Linked DNA regions of Aquitalea magnusonii. The protein of the gene in region 1 interacts with the protein of each later gene in a pairwise test. Links are inferred from orthologs where the notes say so. Each region holds a gene or a part of one and is shown on either strand. Other genes may lie near its edges.

What was found. The genes of interacting proteins can lie anywhere in the genome.
Region 2: the proteins of dnaE (region 1) and dnaQ interact in binary tests that used the Escherichia coli proteins (3 or more experiments, as listed by UniProt). The link is inferred for Aquitalea magnusonii from one-to-one orthologs.

Annotation. Positions count from the first base shown.
Region 1 is NZ_AP018823.1:853,998-862,450, reverse strand. Bases 1,855-5,839 are described here. They hold dnaE (DNA polymerase III subunit alpha), read left to right. Parts: upstream 1,855-2,204; coding sequence 2,205-5,639; downstream 5,640-5,839. Other genes in these bases: DLM_RS04215 (flavin reductase family protein), read right to left, coding at 1,855-2,011. Also shown: DLM_RS04225 (PhaM family polyhydroxyalkanoate granule multifunctional regulatory protein), read left to right, coding at 72-323; DLM_RS04220 (VirK/YbjX family protein), read left to right, coding at 429-1,349; more of DLM_RS04215, read right to left, coding at 1,409-1,854; DLM_RS04205 (ABC transporter ATP-binding protein/permease), read left to right, coding at 5,868-7,652; DLM_RS04200 (methyl-accepting chemotaxis protein), read left to right, coding at 7,960-8,453. UniProt on the Escherichia coli protein: DNA polymerase III is a complex, multichain enzyme responsible for most of the replicative synthesis in bacteria. This DNA polymerase also exhibits 3' to 5' exonuclease activity. The alpha chain is the DNA polymerase catalytic subunit.
Region 2 is NZ_AP018823.1:445,507-448,252, forward strand. It holds dnaQ (DNA polymerase III subunit epsilon), read left to right. Parts: upstream 1-885; coding sequence 886-1,608; downstream 1,609-2,746. Other genes in the region: DLM_RS02160 (class I SAM-dependent methyltransferase), read left to right, coding at 1-326; rnhA (ribonuclease HI), read left to right, coding at 385-828; ispD (2-C-methyl-D-erythritol 4-phosphate cytidylyltransferase), read left to right, coding at 1,605-2,288; ispF (2-C-methyl-D-erythritol 2,4-cyclodiphosphate synthase), read left to right, coding at 2,294-2,746. UniProt on the Escherichia coli protein: DNA polymerase III is a complex, multichain enzyme responsible for most of the replicative synthesis in bacteria. The epsilon subunit contain the editing function and is a proofreading 3'-5' exonuclease.

The sequences.
Region 1 (8,453 bases):
CATCGGCTTTGGTCTTATACTGAACGGGCAAGCCAGCGCTTGCCCGTTTTTTTTGACCAGGAGAGCCAGCCATGAGCGCAGATTTCACCCCGAACGACCCATTCGCCATGTTCCGCCAGTTCTGGCAAACTGCCACCCCGGCTAGTGCGCAGCCCTTTCTCCCGCCGATGAGCGAGGAGGAAATCGACCGCAAGCTGGCAGAACTGCGGGTAGTGGAAGGCTGGCTGACCATGAATCTGGGCATGCTGTCCATGCAGATGAAAACGCTGGAAATGCAGCGTGCCGCCATTGCCGCTCTAAAACCACGCGAAGACAAGAAATAAACCGTCACAAACGGTAACGACGACGGGACAAGCCGGCCAAAGACGCCGACACCCGAATAAACAATAATGCATTTCCGTGCATGAACGCTTTTAGAAGAACTCTGTGTGAAAACAATCGAATCACCTTCGAGGCCTCACCCTGTCCGGCTGCTGGGGCAGCTGGCCAGTGGAGAGTTTTCCCGACGGGACTGTCTGGATGAACGCAAGAACCGCATCAAGCTGGTTTTGCGCAGCCTGCTTTCCCTGTCCAGCAGCTATCGCTGGCTAAGCTATCTGAGCAGCGAGCCACTGCTGCTGGACTACCTGAAACTGGCACCACGCCTGTCGCAAAAGCTGCACCGCCCTTACCTGCACCGCAGTCTGGGCAATGCGGCCAAACTGGAGCTGCTGCAACAACACTATGGCCGGATGCTGCAACTGCCGGCAGCGGTACGCAGCCAGTTGCTATCGCTGGACAATATCTGCATTGCCAGCATCACGGGCAAGGATGAAAGCAGCTTTAGCTGGGTGATGGGGCATAACCATTACTTCGACAAGGAAGGCGAGCTATCACTGCAGTTTGTCGATGCCCAACAAGTGGCGCTGGCCACCCTCACCTTTACCCTGTGCCAGTATCAGGGTCAGTCGGTGGCGCTGATTGGCGGCTTGCAAGGCCCGCGCAAGGAATTTGGCCATGACTGCATCCGCACCGCCACCAAGGCTTGTCACGGCCTGTTTCCCAAACGGCTGGCACTGGAAGCACTGACGGTGCTTGCCCGTGAAATGGGCTGCCAGCAAGTGCTGGCCGTGTGCAAGGACAGCCATATTTACAGCTCCTGGCGCTACCGGCGTGAATTCCAGGCCGACTATGACAGCTTCTGGCTGGATATCGGGGCCGAGAAAATCAATACCGAATACTTCCGCATCCCCTTCCCCATTCCGCGCAAGCCAATGGAGGAAATTGCCAGCAAGAAGCGCAGCGAATACAACCGTCGCTATGCCTTGCTGGACGAGATGGCAGAAAAAATCAGCCAGGCCTTGCGCTAAGCCTTGCCAAGAAAAAAGCACCTGACAGGTGCTTTTTTCATTTATACGGTCAGACGAAATCAGGGCCGTGCCAGCGAGAAATCCGCATGCACCAGGGTGTAGGCATCCCCGGCCAGCTTGCCAATGGGGTGCAGTGCCTGCACATCAATCCGGCCTTCCTGATACACCGCATCCGCCACATGCACATGGCGGATTTCACCCAGTACCAGCGTACTGCCGCCCGCCCCATGCCCAAGGTCGAGGCAGCTATGCAGCACACACTCATAGCGCACTGGCGAGCGCGCCACGCCGGGTGCCTTTACCTGTTTGCTGCGCACCTTGGCCAGGCCGGCCAGATCAAATTCGTCCACTTCCGCCGGATAGGCGGCACAGGACTGATTCATTTCCTCGACCAATTCCTGGCTGACAATATTCACCACAAATTCCCCGGTAGCGCGGATATTGGCCAGACTGTCCTTATCACTGCCATCAGGCTTTTTCAGAATACTGACTGCCAATACCGGAGGGTTGAGGCTGGCCACGGTAAAAAAGGAAAACGGCGCCAGGTTGGCCACGCCCAGCAAATCCTGCGTGCTGAGCCAGGCAATGGGACGCGGCAGCACGCTGCCAGTCAGTAATTTGTACAGGCTGCTGCCCTCCAGCTCTCTGACATCACAATCCATTTCACTCACCGTTTAGCTGATTGCAGATGCCACCATTCTAATGCTGCGACGCAACACAAGAAAAGGAGCAATGACAGGCTGGTGACAATCACAACAAACCTCCAGCCCACGGCAGCGAGCATGCCGCCATCGGGATGCGATTTATCTTGCCGCACGCATGGTGCAGATGCCGCGCTGCCGGTAAAATGCCGCCATGAACGCACCCCGCTTTATCCATCTTCGCCTCCACTCGGAGTTTTCCATCACCGACGGTATTGTCCGCCTCGACGACGCAGTAAAGCGTGCGCAGAAGGACAATATGCCTGCCATGGGCATGTCGGACCTGATGAACCTGTTTGGCATGGTCAAGTTTTACAAGTCCTGCCGCAACAAGGGCATCAAGCCCATCGTCTCGGCCGATATCTGGCTGGAAAACGAAGAAGACCGCGACAAGCCCACCCGCCTGATGCTGACGGTGAAAAACCGCGAGGGTTATCGCAGGCTTTGCGAACTGCTGACCCAGGCCTTCACCCACAACCAGTACCGTGGCCGCGCCGAAATCAAGCGTGCCTGGCTGGAACAGGGCGATAACAGCAATCTCTTGTGCCTGTCCGGTGCGCATCTGGGTGATGTCGGGGTGGCACTGGCCATGGGTCAGCGCGAAGAAGCGATGCGCCGGGCGCAATACTGGGAAAGCCTGTTTCCCGACAGTTTTTATCTGGAAGTCCAGCGCGTGGACAATGCGCAGGTGGAAAGCGTGGTACAGGCCACGCTGTGGCTGGCTGGTGAAACCGGCCTGCCGGTGGTGGCCACCCATCCCATCCAGTTCATGGACCCGGATGACTTCAAGGCGCACGAAGCACGGGTGTGCATTGCCGAGGGCTACACGCTGGGTGACAAGCGTCGTCCGCGCAATTTCTCCGAATGCCAGTATTTCCTGTCCACCGAACAGATGCTGGAGCGCTTTGCCGACATTCCGGAAGCGCTGGAAAACACCGTAGAAATTGCCAAGCGCTGCAATATTTCCGTGGTGCTGGGCAAGAACTACCTGCCGCTGTTCCCCACCCCGGAAGGCATGACGCTGGATGATTTCCTGGTGTACGAAGCCAAGCGCGGGCTGGAAGTACGGCTGGAGCAACTGTTTCCCGACCCGGCCGAGCGCGAGGCGCGCCGGCCGGAATACGATGCCCGGCTGAAGTTCGAGTGCGACACCATCATCCAGATGGGTTTCCCCGGTTACTTCCTCATCGTGGCCGACTTTATCCAGTGGGGTAAGGGCAATGGCTGCCCGGTGGGACCGGGCCGGGGCTCCGGTGCCGGTTCGCTGGTGGCTTACAGCCTGAGCATTACCGACCTCGACCCGCTGCGCTACGCCCTGCTGTTCGAGCGTTTCCTGAACCCGGAACGGGTATCCATGCCCGACTTCGACGTGGACTTCTGTCAGGAAAACCGCTGGCGCGTGATCGAATACACCCGGCAGAAATACGGCGAAGAAGCCGTCAGCCAGATTGCCACCTTCGGCACCATGTCGTCCAAATCGGTAATCCGCGATGTGGGCCGGGTACTGGACCTGCCCTTCGGCCTGTGCGACCGCCTGTCCAAGCTGATTCCGCTGGAGGCCAACAAGCCCTTGGGCCTGGAAAAGGCGATGGAAGTGGAGCCGCAGATCGGTGAAGTCATTGAATCGGAAGGTGCCAATGAGCTGATCGAACTGGCAATGAAGCTGGAAGACCTCACCCGCGGCATCGGCATGCATGCCGGTGGCGTGCTGATTGCGCCGGGCAAGCTAACCGACTTCTGCCCGCTATACATTGCCAGTGCCGACGGTGCCTCGCCGGTGTCGCAGTTCGACAAGGACGACGTGGAGCAGATCGGCCTGGTGAAGTTCGACTTCCTGGGCTTGCGCAACCTCACCATCATCGAACTGGCCCAGCGCTATATCAAGCAGGTCAGCAACGAGGACGTGGACGTTGCCCACCTGCCGCTGGACGATGCCGACGCCTACAAGATTTTTGCCAGCGCCAACACCACCGGCGTGTTCCAGTTTGAATCCTCCGGCATGAAAAAAATGCTGGTGGAAGCCAAACCCAGCAAGTTCGAAGAAATTATCGCCTTCGTGGCCTTGTACCGTCCGGGCCCGATGGACCTGATTCCCGACTTCATCCAGCGTATGCACGGTGCCAAGTTCGAATACCTGCACCCGCTGCTGGAGCCGGTACTGGCCCCCACCTACGGCATCATGGTGTATCAGGAACAGGTGATGCAGTCCGCCCAGGTGATTGGCGGCTACTCGCTGGGCGGCGCCGACTTGCTGCGCCGCGCCATGGGTAAGAAGAAGGTGGAGGAGATGGTGGCGCAGCGCGCCATGTTCGTGCAGGGTGCCGCCAAGCAGGACATTCCCGAATCCAAGGCCAACGAAATCTTCGACTACATGGAGAAATTCGCCGGCTACGGTTTCAACAAATCGCACGCCGCCGCCTATGCGCTGGTGGCCTACCATACGGCCTGGCTCAAAGCACATCATTGCGCCGCCTACATGGCCGCCACCATGTCCACCGAACTGGACAATACCGACCAGCTCAAGGTGTTCTATGACGACGCCACCGACCCCAAGAACGGCCTGCGCTTCTTGCCGCCGGACGTCAATCACAGCTTCTACCGCTTTGTGCCGGTCAGCCGTCAGGAAATCCGCTATGCACTGGGCGCGATCAAGGGCAGTGGCGAATCTGCCGTCGACCATATCGTGGCGGTGCGTGAAGCCAGTGGCCCTTACACCAGCCTGTTTGATTTCTGCCAGCGTACCGACAAGAAGCTGGTCAACAAGCGGGTGATCGAAGCGCTGATCCGCGCCGGTGCCTTCGACAGCATCGAACCCAACCGCGCCCTGCTGTTTGCCAATGTCGGCCTTGCGATGGAGGCGGCTGATCAGGCCCATGCTAATGCCAATCAGGGCGGCCTGTTCGACATGTTTGGCGACGACGTGGCCCCGGCGGTGGAAATGGTGGCCACCCGGCCATGGAATGACGCCGTCAAGCTGGCGGAAGAAAAACTGGCCATCGGCTTCTACCTGTCCGGCCACCCGTTCTCCGCTTATGCGCAGGAAGTACGCGCCTTCATCAAGACCACGCTGTCGCGCCTGACGCCGCGCAAGGAGCCGCAACTGCTGGCCGGTTTTGTCACCGGCATCCGCGTCAAGATGGGCAATCGCGGCAAGATGGCCTTTGTCGAACTGGACGATGGCAGCAGCAAGCGCGAAATCGGCCTCTTTGGTGACAGCTACGAAGTCAACCGCAACAAGCTGAAAGAAGACATCGTGCTGGTGGTGCAAGGCAAGGTGAGCGAGGACAGTTTCTCTGGCGGTCTGCGCATCATGGCCGACCGCATTTACGATCTGGGCGAGGCACGCAGCTGCTTTGCCCGTGGCCTGTCCTTGCAGATGAACGGCAATGCCGATGTCAACCGGCTGAAAGCCTTGCTCACCCCCTATCGTGACGAGGAAAATGGCGGCCTGGTACGCATCAGCTACAGCAATGCCCAAGCGCGTGGCGATGTAGCCCTGTCGCAAAGCTGGGCCGTCCGGCTGGATGACAGCCTGCTGCTGGCCTTGCAGGACTGGCTGGGCGACAGCGCGGTGAAGGTGCTGTGGTAGCCAGCCGGACAATTGCGCGGCAGCCTGACTGAGGTCTTGGCCTGTCGCGCACGGCAACAATTTTTCATCAATTATCGGCTTGTAGCATTTGGCAGCAGACGGGCTGCATCGTAAGCTGAGCCGCTGTTCTCGCTGGCAACCTCTCACTCCTTCATGCCCACCGCGCCCGGAACCGGCAGTCCAACCGGGTTGCGGGTGCGGCATGGCTGAATCTATCGAAGGGAAAACATGGACTGGAATCAGGAACTGGCAACCAGCATGGTCTGGGTAGCCAAAGCCTATGGCATTACCTGCCTGCTGTTTGGCATTGCAGTCTGGGCACTGGTGCGGCTCACCAGTTGGGGCCGGCAATTCTGGCAACTCAGCGGCGCTTACTTCAGCCTGCAACGTAGCGCCAAACCATTGCTGGGTCTGGCCTTGATCCTGCTGCTCACCCTGATAGGTGTGCGCATTGATGTCGTACTGTCCAACTGGAGCAACGGGCTATACAACTCGCTGCAGCAACTGAATGAAAGCCTGTTCTGGAGCTTTATCCGTATCTTCTGCATTGTCGCTAGCCTGCATGTGCTGCGCAGCCTGTTCAGCTTTTATGTCAACCAGAGCTTTTCCATCCACTGGCGCGCTTGGCTGAACGAACAATTACTGCAAAAACTACTGCAGCACGACGCCTTCTACCGTCTGCAATACCTGCCACAGCGCAGTGACAACCCCGACCAGCGTATCCAGCAGGATGTCAGCAGCTTTGTCGACAGCTCGCTCGGCCTGTCGATGGGCGTGGTTAGATCACTGGTTTCCACCCTGGCCTACACGCTGATCCTGTGGAGTCTGTCCGGCCCCCTGCAGTTGCTGGGGGTGGAAATACCGCGCGCCATGGTGTTTGCGGTGTTTGTCTACGTGCTGATTGCCACGGTGCTGGCGGTGAAGATCGGCCGGCCGCTGGTGCGCTTGAACTTCCTGAACGAGCAGTACAACGCCAACTATCGTTACCTGCTGGTGCGCTTGCTGGAGTATGCGGAAAGCATTGCTTTTTATGCCGGGGAAAAAGTGGAGGGCATGCTGCTGCGCAGCCGCTTTGGCCAGATCATCCACAACAACTGGCGCATCGTGTTCCGGTCGCTGAAATTCCAGGGCTTCAACCTGATTGTCAGCCAGACCGCCGTGGTGTTTCCGCTCATCGTGCAGGCCCATCGTTTTTTCTCCAAGCAGATTACCTTGGGCGATCTGATGCAGACCTCCGGTGCTTTTGGCACGCTGCATGACAATCTGTCCTTCTTTCGCAATGCCTACGACGATTTTGCCGGCTACCGTGCCGTACTGAACCGGCTGTCCGGTTACTGCGATTCCATGCAGGAGGCTGCGTCGCTGCCACGCCCCGATATACAGCCGGATGGCAAGCGGCTGGCACTGGAAAACTTCTGCCTGCAGGCTCCGGATGGGCGCAAACTACTGGAGCAGGTTGATCTGGACATCCATAGCGGCAGCGCGCTGCTGATCCGCGGCAGCTCCGGCTCTGGCAAAACCACCTTGCTGCGTAGCCTGGCCGGGCTATGGCCCTATAGCAGCGGTCGCATCATCCGTCCGGAACACGGGCTGATGTTCCTGGCGCAAAAGCCTTACCTGCCGGGCGGCAGCCTGCGTGATGCGCTGTACTATCCGGCCACGCCCCCCGCCGGGGATAGCCAACAGGCAATAACGGTCCTACAAGCCGTACAACTGGGTCATCTGCAAGCACGGCTGGACGAGGAGCGTGACTGGAGCCAGACGCTGTCGCTGGGCGAACAGCAACGCCTGGCCTTTGGCCGGCTATTGCTGAACCAGCCGGATATTGCCTTTCTGGACGAAGCCAGCTCGGCGCTGGATGAAGGGCTGGAAGACGCCATGTACCGCCTGCTGCGAGAGCAACTGCCTGCCACCACCATTGTCAGCGTGGGCCACCGCAGCAGCCTGCTGCAATACCATCAGCAGCAATTGCAGATTCTGGGTCAGGGCCGCTGGCAGCTACTGGCGCAATAGCAGCACCCGTCGTATCGAAACGCACCGCAGTGCATCCGCACTGCGGTTTTTTTATTGTCCCGCCACCGTGCTGGCATCAAAGCAGGGCATGCCCAGGCTGACACTTTTACCGCATGGTCAGCCAAATTAAAAACAATTAATTAAAATTAAAATCTATTTTTATTTATAAAAAGTATAAAAACCATCATCGCGTATTCAACTTTCCCTACATTCGTCAGGATTCGATGCTATAGGTATAAATACGTAGTCAAGCCATACTAATAACCAGGTAATCCGCAACAAAAGCGCTTTCTGCAAGGACCATCTCATGACCATCATCCGCCGCCTCATCCTGACCCTGGTCATTGCCCTACTCGCCTTATTATTGGTGGGCGGCTTTGGCATTTACCAGCAAAAGCAGGCCAGCAACCGTTTTGAAGACACCATCAGTAATGTTGCGCCCAGCATTCGTGACCTGAACGGCATGCTGTATGCCTTCATGGACATCCGCAGTGCCATCATCCAACACTCGGTATCGCATACTGCGGGGGAAAAAGCGGCAGCCGAAGCCATGTCCGGCGAGGCTGACAAAAAGCTGGACGAGCTGCTGAATGATTACGAGAAAAACCTGATCACGGATGATCACGACCGCCAGCTCTTGCAAGACGACAAAACCAAGCTGGCTGCTTATCGTGCTGAACGCAGCAAGTACTTTGACTTGTCGCGATCAGGCAAAGAAGATCTGGCTGATGCCATGCTGCGCAGTGGCCCCTTGAATACCACCGGTGCAGAGCTGCGCAAGGCCTTGAATGCCCATACCGA
Region 2 (2,746 bases), 410 kb from region 1 along the record:
TGATCCGCATTCGCGACTGGCTGAAGCTGCTGGACCTCGAACCGGTTGCCGGTTGCTTCATGGCTTATGCCCCGCCGTTGTCGCAACAAGGCTGGCTGGAGCGCTTTGGCTTTATGGAGCGTGCCGGGGACAAATGGTGGCCGCTGGCCGCTGGTGTGTACGGGATAGAAGCGGTCAAGCGCCAGCGTGGCATGCGTCTGCTCACGCCGGCGTGGAAGACCGCCAAGCCGGCCAAGGGACTGGTGGTGGCCGGAGGCAATGAACGTCACCCCAGCCGCAGGCAAACGCCATCCAGCCATCGCCAGGTTGGCGGTGATCAGGATTGAACGGACCTGATTGAATCAGCCCAGCCCTTGATGGGTGGGGCCAACAGAACAGAGAAACATGACAACTGAAGACTGTGTCGAGATTTATACCGATGGTGCCTGCAAAGGAAATCCCGGTCCCGGTGGCTGGGGCGCGCTGTTGCGCTTCAAGGGCAAGGAGAAGGAGTTGTTTGGCGGCGAACGCGGCACCACCAATAACCGTATGGAGCTACTGGCCGTTATCCGCGGCCTGGCGGCACTGAACCGGCCCTGTCATGTGGTGGTCTATACCGACTCGCAATATGTTCAGAAGGGTATTTCGGAGTGGATTCATGGCTGGAAGGCCCGTGGTTGGAAAACGGCAGCCAAGGAACCGGTAAAGAACGCCGATCTGTGGCAGATGCTGGACGCCGAGCGTAACCGCCACACCCATGTGGATTGGCGCTGGGTCAAAGGCCATGCCGGCCACGAATTCAACGAACGGGCCGACCAGTTGGCCAACCGTGGTGTTGAATCCCTGTAAACCGTTTTGCCTCCTTATTGATTGGGACCGGTGCAAGCCGGTCCGCCAGAAAGCAGCATGAGACAGATTATTCTCGATACTGAAACTACCGGTCTTGACCCGGACCAGGGCCATCGCATCATCGAATTTGCCGGTCTGGAAATGATCAACCGCAAGCTCACCGGCCAGCACCTGCATCTATATATCCACCCCGAGCGTGATATCGATCCGGATGCCGAGCGGGTACACGGCATCTCGCTGGCTTCGCTGGAAGGCAAGCCGCGCTTTGCCCAGGTGGCAGAGCAGATGGCTGATTTCATGCGTGATGCCGAATTGATCATTCACAACGCGCCATTTGACGTCAAATTCCTCAACGCCGAGTTTGACCGGCTGGGCCTGCCCAAAATCAATCAGCTGGTTGCCCAGGTGACCGACACCCTGGCCATGGCGCGTGACCAGTTTCCCGGCAAGCGTAACAGCCTGGATGCCCTGTGTGACCGTTTTGATATCGACCGTTCCAACCGTACCCTGCACGGCGCGCTGATCGACTGCGAACTGCTGTCCGAAGTGTATTTGTGGATGACCCGTGGCCAGGAAAGCCTGGTGATGGATATCGACGTGGATACCGGCAATGCGCAGGGCGGTGATATCCAGTTCGAGCGCAAGCCGCTATTGGTCAAACGTGCCAGCGCGGAAGAGCTGGCTGCGCATCAGGCTTATCTGGGTGAGTTGGACAAGGCGGTCAAGGGTAGCTGCCTGTGGCGCACCCTGGAAAACCCACCTGCAGGAGATGCTGCATGACGCGCTATCTGGCATTGGTGCCCGCTGCCGGCTCTGGCAGCCGCTTTGGCGGCCCCAGCCCCAAACAGTATCTGCAGCTCAATGGTCGCCCACTGATGTGGCATACCTTGCAAGCACTCAGCCAGGTTGAGGCCATCAGCGAAGTGGTGCTGGTGTTGTCGCCGGGTGATGAGTGGTTTGACGACTTTGACTGGGACCTGCCCAAGTTGCGGGTACACCGGGTAGGCGGGGCGAGCAGGGCGGAAAGCGTGCGCAACGGACTGGAAGCCATGGCGGCTGGTGAGCAAGATTGGGTGCTGGTACACGATGCCGCCCGCTGTTGCCTGTCGGTGGCGGCGGTAGAGCGGCTGATTGCCACGCTGGCAGATGACCAGGTGGGTGGCCTGCTGGCCTTACCGGTGCCCGATACGGTCAAGCGTGCCGATGCCGAGGGGCGCATCAGCGCCACCGTGCCGCGCCAGGGCCTGTGGCTGGCCCAAACCCCGCAGATGTTCCGTGCCGGCCTGCTGGCGCGCGCGCTGGCCGGCAGTGTGGCGGATGAAGTGACTGACGAAGCCTCGGCCATCGAACGGCATGGACACAAGCCACGCCTGGTGGAAGGCGATGCACAGAACTTCAAGGTGACTTACCCGCGCGACCTGGCCTTGGCCCGGGCGATCCTGGCTTCACGAAAGGACTGAACCCCATGTTCCGAGTTGGACAAGGTTACGATGTACACCAACTGGTGGCAGGCCGCCCGCTGATCCTGGGTGGGGTGACGATTCCGCACAGCCACGGCCTGCTGGGCCATTCCGATGCCGACGCCCTGTTGCACGCCATTACCGACGCGGTATTGGGCGCGGCGGCCCTGGGCGATATTGGCCGTCATTTCCCAGATACTGACGAACGGTTCAAAGGGGCTGACAGCCGCGTGCTGCTGCGCGAAGCCGTTGCCCGTGTGCGCGCCGCAGGTTGGCAGGTGGTGAATGTGGACGCCACGCTGATTGCCCAGCAACCCAAGCTGGCACCGCATATCGATGCCATGTGCGCGACGATTGCCGCCGATCTGGGGATTGCGGTGAAGGCGGTCAATGTGAAAGGCAAGACCAACGAAAAGCTGGGCTATCTTGGCCGAGCCGAGGCCATAGAGGCGCAAGCC